Regions from separate parts of the Streptococcus zhangguiae genome, predicted to be linked through region 2. Evidence: predicted binding sites of a transcription regulator. Region 2 holds the regulator's gene; each other region holds the start of a gene.

Evidence for each region. Region 2 encodes Rex, which represses fermentation and respiration genes when NADH is low (regulators of the CRP and FNR family bind a similar motif). Its sites were predicted from a motif close to TTGTGAANTANTTCACAA; they were not measured.
Region 1: a site for Rex is predicted at 5,130-5,147, ahead of J5M87_RS01090 (formate/nitrite transporter family protein). Genes of this name have one in related genera too.
Region 3: a site for Rex is predicted at 4,650-4,667, ahead of adhP (alcohol dehydrogenase AdhP). Genes of this name have one in related genera too.

Annotation. Positions count from the first base shown of each region.
Region 1 covers NZ_CP072115.1:186,075-193,394, forward strand. The annotation lists gene dltA (D-alanine--poly(phosphoribitol) ligase subunit DltA) at 1-381, shown strand, start outside; gene dltB (D-alanyl-lipoteichoic acid biosynthesis protein DltB) at 378-1,622, shown strand; gene dltC (D-alanine--poly(phosphoribitol) ligase subunit DltC) at 1,635-1,874, shown strand; gene dltD (D-alanyl-lipoteichoic acid biosynthesis protein DltD) at 1,867-3,141, shown strand; gene J5M87_RS01085 (GFA family protein) at 3,232-3,618, shown strand; gene J5M87_RS01090 (formate/nitrite transporter family protein) at 4,299-5,081, opposite strand; gene J5M87_RS01095 (S41 family peptidase) at 5,263-6,516, shown strand; gene J5M87_RS01100 (HXXEE domain-containing protein) at 6,672-7,320, opposite strand, start outside.
Region 2 covers NZ_CP072115.1:1,105,851-1,113,170, forward strand. The annotation lists gene J5M87_RS05355 (cysteine desulfurase family protein) at 1-228, shown strand, start outside; gene J5M87_RS05360 (DUF1831 domain-containing protein) at 228-581, shown strand; gene J5M87_RS05365 (DUF4649 family protein) at 578-793, shown strand; gene J5M87_RS05370 (redox-sensing transcriptional repressor Rex) at 904-1,542, shown strand; gene J5M87_RS05375 (gamma-glutamyl-gamma-aminobutyrate hydrolase family protein) at 1,548-2,240, shown strand; gene radC (RadC family protein) at 2,237-2,917, opposite strand; gene J5M87_RS05385 (class A sortase) at 2,994-3,734, opposite strand; gene gyrA (DNA gyrase subunit A) at 3,739-6,186, opposite strand; gene J5M87_RS05395 (L-lactate dehydrogenase) at 6,379-7,320, shown strand, end outside.
Region 3 covers NZ_CP072115.1:502,331-509,650, reverse strand. The annotation lists gene vicK (cell wall metabolism sensor histidine kinase VicK) at 1-1,172, opposite strand, end outside; gene yycF (response regulator YycF) at 1,165-1,869, opposite strand; gene J5M87_RS02585 (TetR/AcrR family transcriptional regulator) at 2,457-3,080, opposite strand; gene J5M87_RS02580 (HXXEE domain-containing protein) at 3,181-3,813, shown strand; tRNA gene J5M87_RS02575 (tRNA-Thr) at 4,505-4,577, opposite strand; gene adhP (alcohol dehydrogenase AdhP) at 4,693-5,709, shown strand; gene J5M87_RS02565 (nuclear transport factor 2 family protein) at 5,778-6,146, opposite strand; gene J5M87_RS02560 (DUF3114 domain-containing protein) at 6,197-7,210, opposite strand.

The DNA of each region.
Region 1 (7,320 bases), 920 kb from region 2:
GGTTCGATGACAGCAGAAGGTCTTCTGCTTTACGGTGGTCGAATGGATTTCCAAATCAAGTTTAATGGCTACCGGATTGAATTAGAAGATGTATCTCAAAATCTCAACAAATCCAAGTATATTAAGTCAGCAGTAGCAGTGCCACGCTACAATAAGGACCACAAGGTACAGAATCTCTTGGCCTATGTGATTTTGAAAGAGGGTGTCCGTGAGCAATTTGAACGGGACATTGACATCACGAAGGCCATTAAGGAAGACTTGGAAGACATCATGATGTCGTATATGATGCCGTCGAAATTCCTCTATCGCGAGAGTTTGCCTTTGACCCCAAATGGCAAGATTGACATCAAGGGCTTAATCAGCGAGGTAAACAACCGATGATGGACTTTGTCAACCAACTTCCGCATTTGGAACCTTACGGAGATCCGCAGTATTTTGTCTATCTGATTGCTGCGGTCTTACCTGTTTTTATCGGTCTCTTTTTTAAGAAGCGTTTTGCTTGGTATGAAGGGGTGGTCGGTCTAGCCTTTATTGTCTTGATGTTGACAGGAACGAGCAAGACTCAACTTGTTGCCCTCTTCTTTTATGTCATGTGGCAAACTAGCTGGGTTTTCAGTTACAAATGGTACCGAGCGAAAAAAGATAACAAATGGGTCTTTTATCTCCATACAGCACTCGCTGTTTTTCCACTTTTTATGGTTAAGGTAACTCCAGCGATTTCAGGGCATCAATCGCTCTTTGGTTTCTTGGGAATTTCCTATCTGACCTTCCGATCAGTTGGAATGATGATTGAATTGCGAGATGGGGTATTGACAGAATTTACGCTTTGGCAATTCTTACGCTTTTTGCTCTTTATGCCAACCTTCTCAAGTGGGCCGATTGACCGTTTCAAGCGTTTTGAAGCAGATTATACGACGATTCCAGATAAAGATGAGCTACTGGACATGCTAGAAATTGCAGTGCGTTCTATCATGCTTGGCTTCCTATATAAATTCATTTTAGCTCATATTTTTGGTTCCATGATTTTGCCGCCACTCAAGCAGTATGCCCTATCCCAAGGTGGCTGGTTTAACCTACCGACCTTAGGTGTCATGTATGCCTTTGGCCTTGACTTATTCTTTGACTTTGCAGGTTACTCCATGTTTGCCATTGCGATTTCTCATCTCATGGGGATTAAAAGTCCAAGAAACTTTGACAAGCCATTTCTCTCTCGTGATCTCAAGGAATTTTGGAATCGCTGGCATATGAGCTTATCATTTTGGTTCCGTGATTTTGTCTTTATGCGGTTGGTTATGGTTCTCATGCGCAATAAGGTTTTTAAAAATCGAAATACCACCTCAAGTGTCGCTTACCTACTCAATATGTTGATCATGGGCTTCTGGCATGGAGTGACCTGGTATTATATCGCTTATGGTCTTTTTCACGGTCTTGGTCTAGTGGTCAATGATGCTTGGCTTCGGAAGAAAAAAACGCTTAATAAAGAACGGAAAAAAGCAGGGCTTGCTCCTCTCCCAGAGAATCGCTTACTTCAAGCGTTAGGGATTGTGGTCACCTTTCACGTTGTCATGTTGTCATTTTTAATCTTTTCTGGATTTTTAAATGACCTGTGGTTTAAGAAATAAAAGGAGTTTACAATGGATATTAAAGCAGAAGTGATTGAAATTATCGATGAATTATTTATGGAAGATGTATCAGATATGATGGATGAGGACTTGTTTGATGCAGGTGTCTTGGATAGTATGGGAACAGTTGAATTGATTGTCGAGATTGAAGCTCGCTTTGATATTCGTGTTCCAGTATCTGAATTTGGTCGTGATGATTGGAATACGGCAAACAAAATTATCGAAGGCATTACGGAGTTACGAAATGCTTAAACGCTTATGGCTCATTTTAGGTCCGGTCTTTTGCGCAGCCTTGCTGGTTGTCCTTTTATTGATTTTTTATCCGACTCATCTTGATCATAATTTTGAGGTTGAAAAACGCTCGGCGGTCACCCTAACTTCTCGTAGTTTCAAGGGACGGACACAGAAAGTTCGTGCCTTGACGGATCCTGACCACCGCTTTGTTCCCTTCTTTGGATCGAGTGAATGGTTGCGCTTTGATAGCATGCATCCGTCTGTTTTAGCTGAAAAATATGACCGTCCTTATCGTCCTTATTTGTTGGGACAACGTGGCGCGGCCTCTTTGAACCAATACTTTGGGATGCAACAAATGTTGCCAGAATTGGAAGGTAAGACGGTTGTCTATGTTATATCTCCTCAGTGGTTCACCAAGAACGGTTATGAACCCAGTGCTTTTCAGCAATATTTTAATAGCGACCAGTTGACGAGTTTTTTGAGTCAGCAAGTAGGAGATGAGGCAGCCCAGCATGCAGCTGAACGCATCTTGCAACTCTATCCCAATGTGACGATGGCAGATATTGTCAAAAAAGTAGCACAAAAAGAAACATTATCGTCTTCAGAAGAACAGTTTATTAGCTTGATGGCACGTTTTCATAAACGTCAAGATTATTTCTTTAGTAGTTTAACTTCTGAAAATAGTGGAAATTTTGAGCAACGAGTGCTACCTGAGCTTAACCAACTACCAGATCAATTTTCCTATGAAGAGTTGGAAAAGGTTGCCATTAAAGAAGCAAAAGAACACACCAAGTCTAATGACTTAGGGATTGATGATCGTTTTTATAAACATCGATTAAGAAATAAAATCAAAAAATTAAAAGGATCGCAAAGGAATTTATCCTATATTCAATCTCCAGAATACAATGACTTGCAATTGGTCTTGCAACTCTTTGCTCAAGCAAAGATAAAGGTTCTCTTTGTTATTCCACCGGTCAATGAAAAGTGGATGGCCTACACAGGTCTGCGTGAGGAGATGTACCAACAGACTGTTGCAAAAATCAAGTACCAATTGGAGAGTCAAGGCTTTACGAATATTGCTGATTTTTCAACAGATGGCGGCAAACCCTATTTCATGGAAGACACCATTCACATAGGTTGGCTTGGTTGGCTAGAGTTTGACAAGGTAGTATATCCCTTTGTTACAAATCCTGGACCTACCCCTAGCTACCAGCTCAATTCAGCCTTCTTCAGTAAAGAATGGGCAGATTATGACGGAGATGTAATGAAATTTTCGACAAAATAATCATTCGCAAGAATAAAAAAATCAGTCAAGGTTAGGCAATGCAGGACCTTGATTTTTGGTAAGATGATAGGATGAAATTGGAGGAATCAGATGATTAAAGGCTCGTGTCTGTGTGGGAAAGTGACCTATGAGGTGACAGAATTGATCTCTCCCATTGTCTTTTGCCATTGTTCATTTTGCAGGAAGGCTTCTTCTACAGCCTTTTCGGCAAATGCCTTGGTAGATTTGGCTAGTTTTCAACTGCTATCTGGCCAAGAAGCATTGGTAATCTACGAATCCTCACCAAGGAAGATTCGCCATTATTGCAAACAGTGTCATAGCCAACTCTATCACACAAAGGCAGATATGCCAGGTCAGCTGACCTTGAAGTTGGGGACAATTGATAGGTGTGACCAAGATTTGGGTAAGTTGGAGCGCAAGCATATCCATGATGAACAAACGGTTCCTTGGTTATACTCGTCAAAAATCAACATCTGACGTCGTTAACTCATCTTGCTTCAACAGTCCAGCGGACTGTTGAAGGTTGGAAATAGGGCTAGCGAAGAATTGTTCGCTAGCCTCTTCTACTAGAATGTTGATTTAGCAACGCTTTACAAACCAGACAATATTTCCAAGCTCAGGTATCAATCGTCACTCCCCTGACTATTGATATGCGCTAAACTGTTACATACACAAAAATAATGAGGTCAGGGACTTTTTATACGTAATCTTCCAGAATACATTCGTTTGTGGGTGAGAACGACCGAGCTCATCCGTTATCCCAGTCTCTCAGCATAACCTCCGTTACCCCCTGCGTTTTTTAGGACACAAGCTACGCTAGCTTTATCTATCACCTTCCACAATTCTCAGTTGCAAGGGGCGAGCTGCACTCTTTCTATTTCCAGCCTTCCACAATTCTCAATTGTGGAAGCTAGTCAGATGTTGATTTTTATAGAGTCTTAGTTGACGAATAGATGTTTGGCTAAATGATGAAAAATGGGAGTGGGACAAAAATCGTGATTTCGTAGAAATCGATTTTGTCGTCCCACCCCCGCAAGGTTGGCTAGGTTTGTAGAATGTTGATTTATCAGTGTTTTACAAACCAGACAACTACTGCGTCAAATTGTTAAAGCTATAAAAGAAGCAAAGCTGGACACTTTTGTCCCAGCCTCATTAGTTTAGTCCACATAAGCGGTCGATTGGTTGTTAAGCCAGCTATAAAGCAGTCCAATGACTAGTCCACCACCGACATAGTTTCCAAGACCTGAGAAGAGAAAATTAGAAAGAACAGAGAGAAGATTCATACCTTCCACCGTTCCACCTGTTGAGAAGAAGGCGAGAGAGAAGGTTGAGAAGTTGGCGATAACGTGCTCAAAGCCGAGGAAGGCAAAGATAAAGATAATGAAAATGACGGCAATCGCTTTTCCAGCATCATCCTTCATCTTTAGAAAGACAAAGACGGCGATATTGACCACCATATTGGCGAAAATTCCCTCGACAAATTGAGTGAGCGGTGTTTTGGCAAGCTTGGCAATGGTACCTTGCACTAGATAGCTATCCATAGCCACATGCCCAATGGAATATGGAGCAGTCTGCGCTAGTAAGAAGCAGACGATGACCGCACCAACAAAGTTAAAGAAGATACAGGTTGCTAGAATCTTTAGGGCTGTTTTGGTTGGAATAACCTTGCGATAAATAGCTACTGTCATATACATCATATTCGATGTGCCGAGCTCTGCATTCATATAAAGAATCATGAGGAGGCCCCAGCCAAACATGAGACCGTAGCTAAATTTCCCGATGCCTGCTGCCACATGTTCTAGCTTGTCAGCTGTGTAAAGCGCAATGGCAATCCCAAGTGCCAGATAGACACTCGCAAAAATAGAGCGAAGGGCATATGCCCAATAGTTGCTTTCAATCAAGTCAGCTTTTTTCTTGATACTTTTATCAATTGTATACATCAATGCTTGATCTTGTCCTGCCACAGTAAATACCTACTTCTTTTTTATTTGATATATTTATCACAATTTATACTATACCAAAAAATTGGGAAAAATGTAAGGGCTTTTATAAAGAAAATACAGCTTGCAAATCACTCTATTTTAGGTATAATAAAAAACAAGTAATAATAGGAGGGATGATATGAAAAAAAGAGAAATTTTTGACCAAGTGGTCGAGATGATGCGGACTGATTCAGCGACTAAAAAGGATATCATTGGGGCGGATCCAGACATATATCGTCAGAAGATATCAGACGACATATCAGAAGAGGAGTTTCTGTATCACATGCATTGTTACCTCGCTAGTTTTGGCATTCTTTCTCATGTGTCCTTCTTCAAGAAGAATCGCAAAGCGCTCGCAGTTCGTCTTAAGCGCCAAGGAGACATGCTCTATGTAGTGGAAGCAGATCCCGCGACCAATCTTCAAAAAGGAGATAAGATTATTGCACTTGACGGTTGCGATATTCCAACCCTGTACCAAGAACATCGATCCTATTTTACGAGTCCTACTGAGGAACGCCAAGCACAAGAATGGAAATATTTTATCCACAAGGCTGACAGACTCACAGTAATAAGGGCAAATCGGAAAGAGGAGATTCGACTTCAAAAAGTGGATCAGGCGACGGAAGACAGTTTTGAAGTGAAGCAGTTACAGCCTGATCTTGTCTACCTTAAAATGGAGAATTTTTGGAATGAGGAAAAAATAGGAGCCCTTTACCAAGAAGCAGCTCCCTTACTAGAACAAGCTACCTACCTCATCATTGATGTTCGTGTCAATCATGGAGGCTCAGATTCTCTCTACTTCCCCTTAATCAAATACGCTTTACCAGAAGGGACAAGTCTTGCAGAAATGGATTTGTCGGGATCAGGTATGGAAGTTCTCTACACAGAGAGAAATGTTGATTTGCGTTTAGCTCTATTTCAAGAAGATTTGAAAGATGAGCATTTATCGGAAGAAAGTCGCCAGTTCTTGCTGGAGTTTATTGACGAATTACAGACTAATCGTGGCAAGGGTTATGTTGTTCATAAGGAGGACGACTCCGATAGAGAGTATTTTGCTGGGATTGTAGGTACTGCTAAGCCAGAGAAAATTTTTGTATTATCAGATGTAGAGTGTGGTTCCTCTGGAGATAATTTTGTTCAGATAATGAAAGACTTGCCTAAGGTGACGGTACTTGGCAGACCGACCATGGGTATTTTGGACTACTCTAATTGCTGCTTCGTAGATTTTGATGACTACCAATTCATGTTTCCAACCTCACGTAATCTTGATCTTGATTTAGGAAAAGGCATGACAGATAAGGGGGTAGAACCAGATGTGTTCATTCCCTGGACTCCGGAACACTTAGAGCGTGATGTGGACTTGGAAGAATGTTTGAAATTGTGTATAAAATAATAAAAAGAGTAAGAGTCTTGGTACCTTCAAGGTACTAATGATTCTTGCTCTTTTATCTAAGTCTTGTTAGATAGTCATATGCTGCGGATGTTCGATAAGTTGTGATTATCAAGGTCAAATTGTTATCAAGAGGTGATTAGGTTGAAATCGGAAATCTATTCTCCAAATAATTGTTGAACTCTATTCTCCATATCAAAACGCTTCATTTCCTTTGGTTCAAATGGGTACTTGCTGTTTTTATTAGGAAGTACTTTGTAAGTCATCCAATTTAGGAGAATGAGAAATGCCCCAATCGTATAAATGAGACCGAATAGCCAATCCCAACCAGATGCTAATTGATGGGAAGTAACGTAGTAAATATAGTAGATTCCAATTGGCAAATGGAGCAAGAGACACGCAGCTAGACCAGGATTGTAGAGTGTTTTCAATAATTTATTAGCAACAATTCCGTGAAGAATGCATTGTCCTAGCCCAAGCATGATGGGCATCATCCCAAACCAGATAAGATTTGGCATAAAGGCTGGTAAAAGGTATAAAATGAAGGTATAAAGTGAATTTACCAGCATAGCTGAAAATTGATTGAGAGGATACCGGTCTTCCAAACCTTTTATGGTATTTTGGTGCTGAAACACTCGATTAATGATGGCTGGTTCTCCTCCAGGGAAATGGTATTCTTCAAATTGATGGAAACACAGGGCCATAAAACTCAACAATTGGATACACACCATGATATCTAGAGTATTCCAACGGAAAAATAAAAACAAAATAGTCACGATTCCAGCCATAAAGGCTACATCGTACCAT
Region 2 (7,320 bases):
AATGAGCAAGTGCTCATGCGTCTAGATCTTGCAGGAATTGCTGTTTCTAGTGGTTCTGCCTGTACTGCTGGTGTAATTCAAAATAGCCATGTCTTAGAGGCTCTATACGGAAAAGATTCCCACCGCCTAAAAGAATCCATTCGGATTAGCTTTTCACATGAAAATACCAAAGAGGAACTAGATTTCCTCATCAATCAACTACATAAAATCATCGGAGGCATTTGTTAATGGCTTTTACAACATCTGTAACCCTAAAAAATTGTGACTATACCTACTCGATTCACCCAGCTATCAAAAAATTCACCTTACGTGACAATACATTTGAACAAACCCAAGTTGGTAATTATCAATTAACACGTATGCTAGAAGAAATTCCCAACTCTAATCAAGGTTTTCTCTTAAAAATTATCATCAACAAAGATTTAACAGCTTTTAAAATCAATATCACAGATAAATCTGGCTTACGCTTGGTGGATATTTTTAAAGCAGGTGGCAATGCAGTTATCCAAGAAAAATTTTACTTCCTCATGGATAGCTTAGTTGACCGAGATATTTTCACAAAAGAAAGTACAAAAGCATGATTGAGCTACGTTATCAAGATTCTTATCAGCAAATCCGCTCACAAACTTTTGGCAATTTTGATGCCCTACTCCTTGCTTTTTCTGGTTGTGTGACCATTCCTGATAACCTAAACGTGCTCTCGCTCACTCAAGACGGTAATGACTTGGGTTATCAAGGATTGGTAGGCGATTTATATCGCTATCTCAAATCAATTGATCCAAAGAATCACTAAAAAAACAAGAAGCAATTCTTGTTTTTTCTGTATTTTTAGGTGTAATCTGTTGCTTTTTTCACAAACCTTTACTAAAATAGAATTAGTTATCGAAAGGAGCAAAAAAGATTGTGAAAAACGAAAAAAATACACCAATCCCCCGTGCTACTGCCAAACGTTTATCAATCTATTATCGCGTATTTAAACGATTTCATGCTGGAAATATTGAAAAAGCGAGTTCAAAGGAAATTGCAGAAGCTATTGGAATTGATTCTGCCACTGTCCGTCGTGACTTTTCTTACTTTGGTGAATTAGGTCGCCGAGGATTTGGTTACGATGTCAAAAAATTGATGGATTTCTTCGCTGATATCTTAAATGATAATTCCATCACGAATGTCATGCTGGTTGGGGTTGGCAATATGGGTCTGGCTCTCCTTCATTATCGTTTCCATGAACGGAATAAAATGAAAATTATCATGGCCTTTGAGGCAGATAATCACCCAGCCGTCGGTACTATTGATGAAAACGTCCCTATCTATGGAATTTCAGAAATCGAAGAAAGAATGAAGGAGGCAAATGCCCAAACCGCTATCTTAACAGTACCTAGCACCAAGGCCCAAGAAGTTGCCAATATCCTTGTTCAAGCTGGAGTCAAGGGAATCTTGAGTTTCTCACCTGTCAACTTATCTGTACCCAAAGATGTCGTCGTACAATATGTTGATTTAACGAGCGAGTTGCAAACACTGCTTTATTTCATGAGAAAGGGCTAGTTTTTATGACAAAACCAATTATCGGTATTTCTGGTAATGAATTTCTCAATGCAACCGATGATACCGAGCCACTCCTATCCTACGCAGCAACTAGTTTTGTCAGGGCAATTGAAACTGCTGGGGGAATTCCTCTTATCTTACCAATTGTTTCTCCTGATTTAGTACAAAGTTATATCCGTATGATTGATAAACTCATTCTGACAGGCGGACAAAATGTTTTACCACATTATTACGGACAAGAAAAGACGATTGAAAGTGAGAACTATCATCCCAATCGTGATCGCTTTGAGATGGCACTCATCGAGGAAGCTATTAAGCAACAAAAACCCATTTTAGGTATCTGTCGAGGAATGCAACTTTTTAATGTTGCTATGGGTGGTAGCCTACATCAAGAAATACCGAATCATTGGCAAACGAGTGCTGCAAATAGTCCGTCACACCCAATACATCTCCAACCGGACACGCCACTTTCGACGATTTACGGAGAAAAACCAATGGTTAATTCCTTCCATAGACAGGCTATAGACCAATTGGCAACTCCTTTACAGGTCATCGGTCAGTCAGAAGACCAGATAATAGAAGCTGTCATCATGACGGAACAAACACCGTTTTTGGGTGTTCAATGGCATCCTGAAATGCTCTACGAGAACCAAGTAGCATCTCAATCCCTTTTTAACTATTTTGTCCAAAACTTCTAATCAAGCTGGTGTTCTTCTCGTAAACTATAGTAGTTCGATTTTCCAACAATTAAATGATCTAAAAGAATAAGTCCTAGTATCTCACAGGACTTTTTTAGTTTCTCTGTGAAGGCTAAATCGTTTTGACTTGGTTGAACAAAGCCGGAAGGATGATTATGAACAATAATCAGTGACGTAGCCATGCTTTTGACTGCGTAGTGCAAGATTTCTCTAGGCTCTGCAATACTACGATTCACACTACCGATAAAAATGGTCCGCTGACTAATAATTTTATTTTGTGTATCCAAATAAATGGCTACAAGGTGCTCCTGCTTGTTAGATCCAATTTCTTGCATCATTCTTCTAGCAAGGAGCTCACTACCTACAATTTGTGTTTCAGCAAGCAAGGCAGACTGGTTAATTCGGCTGCCTAATTCAATCATCGCTTTGATTTCAATTGCTTTAACCTGTCCAATACCTGCCAATTCTTGTAACTCAGTAATGGATAACTCTCGTAACATGGCCAGGCTGGTTACTTTTGAGAGTAGATGATTGGAAAGAACTGAAACTGGTTGATTCCGAGTCCCTGTACGAAGTAAAATAGCCAATAATTCTTGATTACTGAGGCGCTCTGCACCTACCTCTAATAAACGTTCCCTCGGCAATAACTTCTCTTCTTGAAATGATACCTTATACATCTTTCATCCTCCTTTTTTCTCTCTACCAGTATTATTCGTAAAAAAATAAAAGGAAGGGAAATAGTATCCCAACCTTTTATAATTGTAGCTGATTATATTGTTTTTCAAAATGTTTTAATACATCTTTTGGTGTCTCATTGTAAGGAATGCTACTCTCTAGTCTTCCTTTGACGATTGTCCTCATTGTGGCTTCAAAATCTTCACATGTCACAAGCGTAATCTCTGTTTGACCTTCTACATCATCAATCACATAGACACTTTCAGGAGTCACAGATTGAACACTTGTCACTACATAGGTATAGACATTTTGTTTATCCGTCAGATAAATTTTCATTCCTTCCTTTGCTTTTTCAAGTGGTGAAAAAAGTGTTTCACTAGCTCCAGTAATCCCAAAAATATGATGACTCGCAAGCGAATAGTTTCCTTGTCCCATTTCTTGCGTTTCTTTCATCGTTCCCGCTCCATACATTAAAGCGACATTTGATAATCCTTTGAAAATTGGCAAATTCACGTTTAAATCTGGAATGGCAATTCCACCAATAACTGGAAGTTGTTGGGATTCCCATTGGGCTTTTAAAACTGACTCCGTCGAGATTGATTCAACCTGATCAAAATCAAATGTTGTCTCAGCCTGCTTATTCTTTTCAATACTTTCTTCCGTTACGTTTGCCACTTGGTATCGATTACTGTTCCATGCAATCACCATATTGCGAATGGAGGTATTAAAAATCAATGCAATAGCAATAAGAAGGAGAAGGACGGCTAAGATATTTCGCCAATTACCGCTTTTCTTCCTATTTTTGGTTCGTTTACTCATACTCTTATCTTTCCTCTGAATCTTTAGCATCTGCAGCTTCCACTAAGGCAAATGTGACAATACTTGCCTCATCATCCAATCGCATGACTTTTACACCCATGGTTGAACGGCCAGTCTGTGAGATATTGGCAACATTAGTCCGAATGATAACCCCTGTATCTGTAATCACCATGATGTCTTCATCGCCTGAAATGGTTGTTAGGCCTGCTAGATAGCCATTTTTTTCTGCAACCTTAACGGTTTTAATCCCTTTACCGCCTCGCCCTTTCGTTGGATACTCTGTGGCAGGCGTGCGTTTTCCGAAACCGTTTTCCGTCAACACAAGAACTTCTTGGTCATCAGAGACAACTGCTGCTCCGACTAAACAATCCCCTTCACGCAGTCTCATTCCCCGCACACCGGTCGCTATACGACTCATATTGCGGACATCTGTTTCTGTGAAACGGACGGCATAACCGAATTTGGATCCCATGATAACATCTGTTTGACCATCTGTCAAGAAAACATTAATCAATTCATCATCTTCTTTTAGATTCAGAGCCTTCAAGCCGTTTTGACGGATATTGTCAAATTCAGCAACGCTGGTTCGTTTGACAATTCCTTGACGAGTAGTAAAGAAGAGATAATGTCCTTCTTCTTGCTCCTTGGTAACATTGATAATGGTCTGAATCGACTCATTTTCTTCTAACTTCAAGAGATTCACAACTGGCAAGCCCTTAGCTGTACGGCCGTATTCAGGAATTTCATAGCCTTTTAGACGATAGACACGCCCCTTGTTGGTAAAAAAGAGGAGACGGTCATGGGTGCTGGTTGAAACCAATTCGCGGACGAAGTCATCGTCTTTGACCCCTGTTCCCTGAACACCACGTCCTCCACGTTTTTGAGCGTGGAATTCATCCTGTGCAAGCCGTTTAATATACCCTTGATTGGATAGGGTAATTAGCACATCTGTTTCCTCAATTAAATCTTCATCTTCAAGGGATAGGACTTCACCTACCATTAACTCTGTCCGGCGAGGGTCTGCATATTTGCGTTTGATTTCTTCTAGTTCGTCTTTGATAATCTGTACAACTCGCTCTGGTTTGGCTAAAATATCTGCTAAATCTGCAATCAAGGCAATCAAATCATCGTATTCTGATTGGATCTTATCGCGTTCCAAGCCTGTCAAACGGCGAAGGCGCATATCAAGAATAGCTTGGCTCTGACGCTCTGATAGTTCAAAGCGTGCCATCAATTCTGCCTGTGCTTCTGCATCTGTTTCGCTATTACGAATCACCTTGATTACTTCATCAATATGATCTAAGGCAATCAACAATCCTTCTAAGATATGGGCACGCGCTTCTGCCTTTTCTTTATCAAACTGGGTACGGCGAGTAACAACTTCTTTTTGGTGTTCAACATAGGCTTCCAAAATTTGACGAACAGAAAGAATTTTCGGTACTCCATTTTGAATGGCCAACATATTGAAACTAAAATTAGTCTGAAGTTGGGTCAATTTGAAAAGATTATTCAAGATGACATTGGCTGATGCATCTCGTCTGACCTCGATTACAAAACGAACTCCTTCGCGATTGGACTCATCACGAACAGCTGTAATTCCATCTATTCGTTTTTCTTGAACCAGACGGACAATATGTTCATGAACCTTGGTCTTATTGACCATATAAGGAAATTCTGTCACAACGATGCGCTCACGACCATTGCCATACTCTTCAATTTCTGTCCTGGAACGAAGAACAATTGATCCTTTTCCGGTCTCATAAGCACGGTGAATACCTGATTTCCCCATGACCAAAGCACCCGTTGGAAAATCTGGTCCAGGCAAGACTTCCATAATTTCTCTCGTCGTTGCTTCTGGGTTGTCAATAATCAGATTTACTGCTTCGATTGTCTCACCCAAATTATGAGGAGGGATATTCGTCGCCATCCCAACGGCAATACCTGTCGTACCATTAACCAATAGGTTCGGAAAACGTGCTGGTAGGACCTCTGGCTCACGCTCACTAGCATCATAGTTATCCGCAAAGTTTACAGTATTCTTGTTAATATCGCGCAACATCTCCAAGGCAATTTTGTTCATACGTGCCTCGGTATACCGCTGTGCGGCTGCTCCATCACCATCCATCGAACCGAAGTTTCCATGCCCATCTACGAGCATATAGCGATAGCTCCACCACTGGGCCATCCGTACCATGGCTTCATAAATCGCACTATCTCCATGTGGATGGTATTTACCCATGACATCCCCGGTAATACGAGCCGATTTCTTGTGTGGTTTATCTGGTGTAATACCCAACTCGTTCATTCCGTACAAGATTCGACGATGAACAGGCTTTAGACCATCACGCACATCCGGAAGAGCCCGAGCTACGATAACACTCATTGCATAGTCAATGAAACTGGTCTTCATTTCGCTGGTCAGATTTACATCTACTAAATTTTTATCATGCATTAAATCTGTCTCTTTTCTCTTGAAAGTATCTACTATATTATAACATATTGTGAAGAAATTTTCTTGTCAAGACCTTGTAATGTAAACATTTTCAAAGTGCCTTTCACAAGTGACAAAGGACACAAAAAGTGCTAGAATGATAGATGGTCGGGACACATGTCCCCAAATAAAACTAAGGAGATGTTTAGAAGAATGACTGCAACTAAACAACATAAAAAAGTAATCTTGGTCGGTGACGGTGCTGTAGGTTCTGCTTACGCGTATGCACTTGTCAACCAAGGAATTGGTCAAGAATTAGGTATTGTCGATATTAACAAAGACCGCACGCAAGGTGATGCAGAAGATTTGAGCCATGCTCTTGCCTTTACTTCACCCAAAAAAATCTACTCAGCTGAATATTCTGATGCACATGATGCTGATCTTGTTGTTCTTACAGCAGGTTTGCCACAAAAACCAGGTGAAACTCGTCTTCAATTGATTGAGAAAAACCTTCGTATCAACCAACAAATCGTAAATGAAATTGTAGCATCTGGCTTCAATGGTATCTTCCTTGTCGCTGCTAACCCAGTTGACATTCTCACTTACTCAACATGGAAATTTTCCGGTTTTCCAAAAGAGCGCGTAATCGGTTCTGGTACTTCTCTTGACTCTGCACGATTCCGTCAAGCTCTTGCTGAAAAAATCGGTATCGATGCCCGTTCTGTCCATGCGTATATCATGGGGGAACATGGTGACTCTGAATTTGCTGTCTGGTCACATGCTAACGTTGCAGGTGTTAAATTGTACGACTGGTTGCAAGATAATCGTGATATTGATGAGCAAGGATTGGTAGACTTATTTATCTCTGTTCGTGATGCAGCTTACTCTATCATCAACAAAAAAGGTGCAACTTACTACGGTATTGGTGCAGCACTTGCTCGTATTACCAAAGCAATCTTTGATGATGAAAATGCGGTACTTCCTCTTTCTGTTTACCAAGCAGGTCAATATGAAGGTGTTGAAGATGTCTTTATTGGACAACCAGCTATTATTGGGGCACATGGTATCGTTCGTCCAGTAAATCTCCCATTAAATGAAGCTGAATTGCAAAAGATGCAAGCATCTGCTAAACAACTAAAAGAAATCATGGACGAT
Region 3 (7,320 bases), 600 kb from region 2:
GAACGAGCCTTATCCACTCGATAAAAACGATCAAAAATGCGGGGCAAATCAGCCTTGGGAATTCCTAATCCTTCATCTGAAATCGACACAATCAATTGGGTATCTGTCGTCTTCATGCTAAAGGTAATCTTGCCACCATCAGGTGAGTATTTGAGGGCATTGTTTAAAATATTATCCATGACCTGGGTCATCTTGTCTGTGTCAATCTCAATCCAAATCGGTGTAATTTGATAATCACGGATAATCGTATATTCCTTATCTGTCTCCTTATTCTTCATCTGATCAAATCGATTTAAAATAAAGGTGACAAAGGCCGTAAAGTTAATCAGTTCCACATCAGCTGAGCTGACTTGATTGTCAATCCGTGACAGGCTGAGCAGGTCTGAAATCATCCGCATCATCCGATTGGTTTCATCGAGTGACACCTTGACAAAGCTCGGTGCTACTGATTCCGTCAAGGCTCCATCATCAAGGGCCTCCAGATAGGATTTGACTGAGGTGAGCGGTGTCCGCAATTCATGGCTGACATTGGAAACGAACAACCGTCGCTCCCGCTCTTCCTTAGCTTGTTCGGTCATATCATGCAAGACGACGACCAGACCTGAAATCAAACCACTTTCGCTTCGAATCGTTGCAAAATTGGCCCGTAAGGTCAAAAACTCCCCATTTTCATTATCATGTTCGATGACAATTTCAGGCGTTTGGGCTAGCAAATCCCGAAAACTATACTGTTCACGAATCCCTAAAATGTCCAATAAATCACGTTGTTCCGTCGTTTTAGATGTCAGTCCCAACTGCTTTTGCGCTGTCTCATTGACCATAATGACTCGGCCCATACGGTCTGCAGCCATCACTCCGTCGCTCATATAGGCAAGAATGGAGGACAGACGCGTCTTTTCCTGCTCCAAATGGTCATGGGTCAAGCGAATCACTTCAGACAAGTCATTGAGCGAATTGGCCATATCTGTAATCTCAGGGCTACCCCGCATATCAAGGACATCTGAATAATCCAACTCGATTAGGCGCTTGACTTTTTCATTGAGTTCTTTAATCTGCTGATTATCGCGATGATTTTCAATCAATAAGACACTGAGTGCAATGACAAAACCAATCAAGATGACGACAAACCAAAACTCAGGTGTTGTTATTAAATACCGTAATTGATTAATCATTTCCCTTTATATAATACCCTACGCCACGCCGTGTCAAAATGTATTCTGGACGGCTCGGTGTATCTTCAATCTTCTCACGCAAGCGACGAACCGTTACATCGACTGTTCGTACATCACCAAAGTAATCATAGCCCCATACAGTTTCAAGTAAATGTTCCCGTGTCATTACCTGCCCCAAATGCTTAGCTAAATGGTGCAGCAATTCAAATTCACGGTGAGTCAATTCCAACTCCTTGCCATGTTTTTTCGCCACAAAAGCATCTGGAAGAATCACCAAATCTCGAATGGTCAACTCAGGCGTGCCTGTTGTTTCAATCTCCAACTGGGTTTCAGACAATTCGCTCCGGCGCAATAAGGCCTTGACCCGTGCCTGCAATTCCCGATTCGAAAACGGCTTCGTCACATAGTCATCCGCTCCAATTTCAAGACCAATCACCTTGTCAAACTCGCTATCCTTAGCAGATAACATCAAAATAGGCACATTGCTGGTCTTGCGAATGGTGCGTGCCACTTCCAGTCCATCAATTTCTGGTAGCATCAAATCCAAAATCACAATATCTGGAAATTCTGCTTCAAATAAGGCCAAGGCTTCTCGACCATCAAAGGCTGTCACCACCTCATACCCCTCTCGGGTCATATTAAATTTGATAATGTCTGAAATCGGCTTTTCATCATCTACAATCAAGATTTTTTTCATTTACTCTCACCTCATCATTCTTATGCCATTATACCAAATCTCTCCCAAATTAGCATGGCGGAAGTGTGGGGAGAGATTTTCTAGCTGCCAAAAAGAAAGAAGCCCCTCTATATCAAAAGTCAAGAAATAATCTAAGAACCTGTATACGCAACGCCATAAGCTTCTTAAAATCCGACTACGGTGTAATCATTTCACAAAATCCTCCTCTGATGATACTGACTTTTCAACCTCCTTAGCTAATAAGAGAACGTTCGCTCGACAACCTAGCACTTGGGAGTGATTTGCCAGCTTCCTTTGATTTTTTCAGAAGTATCTACTGGACACTGAAATTCTTGATCCATCGTCTCTTCAAAACTTTTGCGATAACCAGCATCGGCTGAAAGAGTCTTAATTCAGGAGCGGTGGTTTGAGAAATAGGGTTCAAGTTTGTCCCCATTCTTGATCAGTTAAATCCGTATTATATCTTTTTCATGTCATACCTTTAAGTTCTAAGTCATTGTGCGTGAGTGATTGGAGCAATAAGACATACTGACTAAAGACTGTAACTAGAAATTAAGATTTACTATCGTTATGAAAATTGGGATTGATCATCCCTGAAAATTCTGCTTAGTTTCTAGAAAACGATTATTTTGCGCTACTGATATCTTCTTCATCGTTAAAAGCATCGATTTTCCTATTTCTGACGACACAAGTTTTAACATCAAAAGCGGATTATCCTCAATCTCTTGACTTCCCAGAGTAGTTACAATCCCTGCAAAAATAAAATCAAGTTGTATTTTCTCCTCTGTTGTCAAACGATCTTCATTAATCGAAAAAGAATCTAACCATATCTCCTTTAAAAAGTCATTCACCAGTTGTTTCAGGTATGTTGACTCACTTCTAGCACACAACATGATGCGCCTCGAATTTGGTAAAATAGACATATCAATATCTGAATTTTTTTCATCATCTTGCAATGTTAAAACAGTTAAAATTGACGAAATCATCATTCTCGAGGCATCGTTCCTTGTATTATTCTTAAAAGCTTGATAAGCCAAATCATCCATATCTTTATAATGATAATAAAAAGAATTACGATTAACCCCAGAATCTTGAGCAATCCTAAGAACAGTAATATCCGTATATTTCTCCGTCTCTAAAAGTTTCCAAAAAGCATTTTCTATTTTTACTACAGCCCCATTAGCATATTCCGTTTTCCTTGGACGCGCCATATTGCCTCCTATAATTAGACACTTTACACTCTACTGCCTGTTTTATTTTACACTGTGTCGTATTATAATTTAATTATAATATAATTGAGAGGTAATTTCTATGAAAAAAATGATAAATAATTGGTATAACATTTCTATCTATCTCGCTGGTCTAACTGCTCTGCTTGCGATCTTTTTACCAGTAACCGAGGTGCAAAAATGTCTTTTGGCTTCCATTTGTATTTTGTTTCTACATTTTTTCGAGGAATTCGGTTATCCTGGAGGATTTCCCCTACTCGGAGTAAAACTACTCCTCGGTACCAATGAGATGGATAAAACCAAGTGGGATTGCAACAATCTCAGTTCTATGTTTGGAAACTGGACATTCCTAATTTTAGTTTATGTATTCCCACTTTTACTACCTAATGTGCGTTTTCTAACATTATCTGCCATGTTGTTTCTTTTAATGGAAGTCATTATGCATTCCATATTTAATTTAAGGTTAAAAAGCATTTACAATGCTGGCTTAATTACCGCAATTTTGGGACTAGGTCCTATTGGCTTATACTATTTCATCAATCTATTTGATAGCAAAATCTATATCTGGTATGACTATGCCCTTGCCGTACTTTGGTTCATTATCGTATTTATATTCTGTTTTCGCTCTAAAATCTATTGGGAACTTGGCAAGAAAGATGGATATGTCCTTACTGATCAAACGGCATTTGGTGTAAATCAGTTAACAAAAAATTAATCTGAAATATCTAAAAAGACTTCTTTCTGGTAGGACAAGAATACTCGGAAGAGGTCTTGATTTTAAAACCTGTATTCACAACATCATAAGGCCCTTAAAATCCGAATAATATGTGATCATTTCATAAAAGCAACCTCTGAAGATACTGATTTTTCAACATCCTTAGCTAATTATCTAGAGTGATGCAAGCAAGAGAAAGTCCAATCGACACCCCCTCGCTTGGGAATACTTTGCCAGCTTCATTTGATTTTTTAGAAATATCGACTGGACACTAGAACTCCTCAGTCATCATTTCTTCAAAATTTTTGCGATAACCAGTATCAGCTGAAAAAGTCTTTTAATAAAAAATAATGCGATAAAAACCGAATGATTGGTGCTTTCTCAAAAGAGACTAAGTGTCCATCATTCGGCTTTTTATTTTTGTATTAGATTATTCGTTACATTTTCAATCACTCTGACTTTTTCAGTGACTTTATCTGTCGGTGTTGCTTTTTTCTCGTTATTACCTTGAACTAATTTCTTAGCCAATTTTATGAACTTCCTGCTCATAGTCTAAGCATAAAAGAAACCCTTATACCTCTCTGAAATTCCAAATCATTCCGGCAAATCCATCAAAATTTCCTTTGCCAAAAGGTATTTTCAATGCAATCGTAGCATTCGATAATTTCCATATCATTTGAATCATAAACTATGCCGATTATAGGGCTCGAACCTACGACCTACGCGTTACGAGTGCGTTGCTCTACCAACTGAGCTAAATCGGCTTTTCAGTCATATTGTAGCACTTTTATTTTGCATGTCAAGTAATCTTTGTAAACGCTTGCTTTTTAAAAAGTTTGTGATATAATGAACATATCAAAACAAACCGGAGGAAACGTTATGAAAGCTGTTGTTGTAAACTCTGAATCTACTGGTGTAGAAGTAGTCGAAAAAGAACTGCGTCCGCTTGAAACAGGGGAAGCTCTCGTTGAAATTGAATATTGTGGTGTCTGCCATACAGACCTACACGTAGCTCATGGTGATTTCGGTCAGGTTCCTGGTCGTATCCTTGGACATGAAGGAATTGGGATTGTCAAAGAAATCGCTCCAGATGTGAAAAGTTTGAAAGTCGGCGATCGTGTTAGTGTAGCTTGGTTCTTCGAAGGTTGTGGTGCTTGTGAATACTGCAATACAGGTCGTGAAACGCTCTGCCGTACGGTAAAAAATGCTGGTTACTCTGTTGATGGAGGAATGGCAGAACAATGTATTGTGACTGCCGACTACGCTGTCAAAGTTCCTGAAAATCTTGACCCAGCACAGGCTAGTTCCATTACTTGTGCCGGCGTAACCACTTACAAAGCTATCAAAGAAGCACACCTCGAACCAGGACAATGGATTGCTCTATTTGGAGCAGGGGGACTAGGAAACTTGGCTGTTCAGTATGCAAAGAAAGTCTTCAATGCCCATGTTATTGCTATTGATATCAATAATGATAAATTGGAATTAGCCAAACAGGTTGGTGCCGACATTGTCATCAATGGACATGAGGTGGAAGATGTAGCTGGTCTGATTCAAGAAAAAACTGGTGGTGCGCACTCTGCTGTTGTAACAGCTGTCTCAAAAGTTGCCTTTAACCAAGCAGTAGATAGTGTCCGCGCTGGTGGCCGTGTCGTAGCTGTTGGTCTTCCGTCTGAAATGATGGACCTCAGCATCGTCAAGACCGTTCTTGACGGTATTCAAGTTGTTGGATCGCTCGTTGGAACTCGTAAAGACCTCGAAGAAGCCTTCCAATTTGGTGCAGAAGGACTAGTTGTCCCAGTTGTTCAAACTCGACCAGTTGAAGATGCTCCTGCTGTCTTTGATGAAATGACTGCTGGTACAATCCAAGGCCGTATGGTTCTTGACTTTACACACTAATCAATTTTCTATAGTTAATAATATCCAACAACCGCTGAAGAATCTTTTCAGCGGTTGTTCCCTATTTATCAAATCGGCTTTCCAATGTTCATCTGTTTACGCCAGTCCGGCACTTTGCCATCGTCTGCCCAATATTCGTCCAGCTCCACAATCACATCATCTTGAAGTTTCAGAAAGCTGACCGCATGAACAGAAAAAGATTTGTCAACAGGAAAAACACGCGTGACGATAATAATCGTATCCCCTACCTCTTCCATACGTTCGATTTCCCCATCCCAGTTGCCAGGATAGTCACAATTCGCTCGGATATATTCATCCACAGAAAAACATTCATTGGTGCAGGGCCATCGGACTACAGCCTCCTCGGCAAAATAGCTTCTGAGTTTTTCCTCCTCTTGTGCCACTACAGCTGTCACAAACGACGATATGTCCAGCAACAGAACCTCCTCCTCATGATAACATTTTTGACATGGATTAAAAGGAAATTTCAACCTCTCCACATCATGCGTTTAAACTCTCTCACGACTAGCTTGGTCTGTTGATAATTGGATAGGGCATTTTCCGCATACAATCCTTGCGGGTTAAAATAGCTACGGTCATAATCAGCTTCACATTTGCCACTACGATTGGGCGCTCGAAAGCCTTTGGTAGCTTGATTTCGAAAAACGGGATCATGAGGGCCAACCGTATCAACATCCAAGTCCCAGTGGCGTTTACCAGCCTTGCCATAGTTAAAACTAGCCCCATTGACAATCCCGATTTCGTCTACTTTCTGAGCATCCATTTCATTGAGAAAATTACCTTTACTGTCAAGGATAAATTCCGTATGAAAATGAATCAAAATCTTGATATTAAAGGACGAATAGCCTGACGGATACCGCTTTTCACCATTTTCAAACTTGAGCTTGTTATGCAAGCGAGCAGACGTTCCAATTGTATAATCCTTCTTCCAAGACCACCAAGGATAGATTTTTCGCAGATAACGAACAAGGGCACGACTATCTGTTTCTCCCACTTTTTTCACATGCTGGCGGACATACTCGGCCTGCTGACTAGAGATGACATAACGCAGTTGATGGACTTGCCTTGCCAGTAAGTCTTTTTCTGCCATACTCGTTCCTGGAAAGGTTTGATCAACAACATGGGACAAGTCCCACCAAAAAGGATCATGAGGAGCAAGATTCGGATGAAAACGAGCGACTAGGGCTTGATTTTCAGCCAATTCTCCTGACACATCGTCTGGCATTCCCACGATAGCAATGACAATCTCCAAGAGCTGTCTAGGAGGCAAATAATTTTTTTCCAACTGCCACAGCTCACGAAACAAAGCTGAGCCAATCCGACTGTCACTCAAATCTAGCTGTCGTTCTACTATATTCGCTAATACCTCATCTGACCAGCCTTGAGCCTTTAGAGCTAAAAATTGCCCTGCTACACGGTAGCGTTCTTCTAGTCCTATCTGGCTAAATTCCCACTTGCGTTTCGATAAGATTTGCCACATGATTTCCTCCTTTCCAATTCTAAAAACTATTCATAGAGTTATAGTGGATTGAGAAAGGAATGGGACAAAGCAAGGAGCTGTAGATAGAACTGGCGTTCATCAAAGCGACT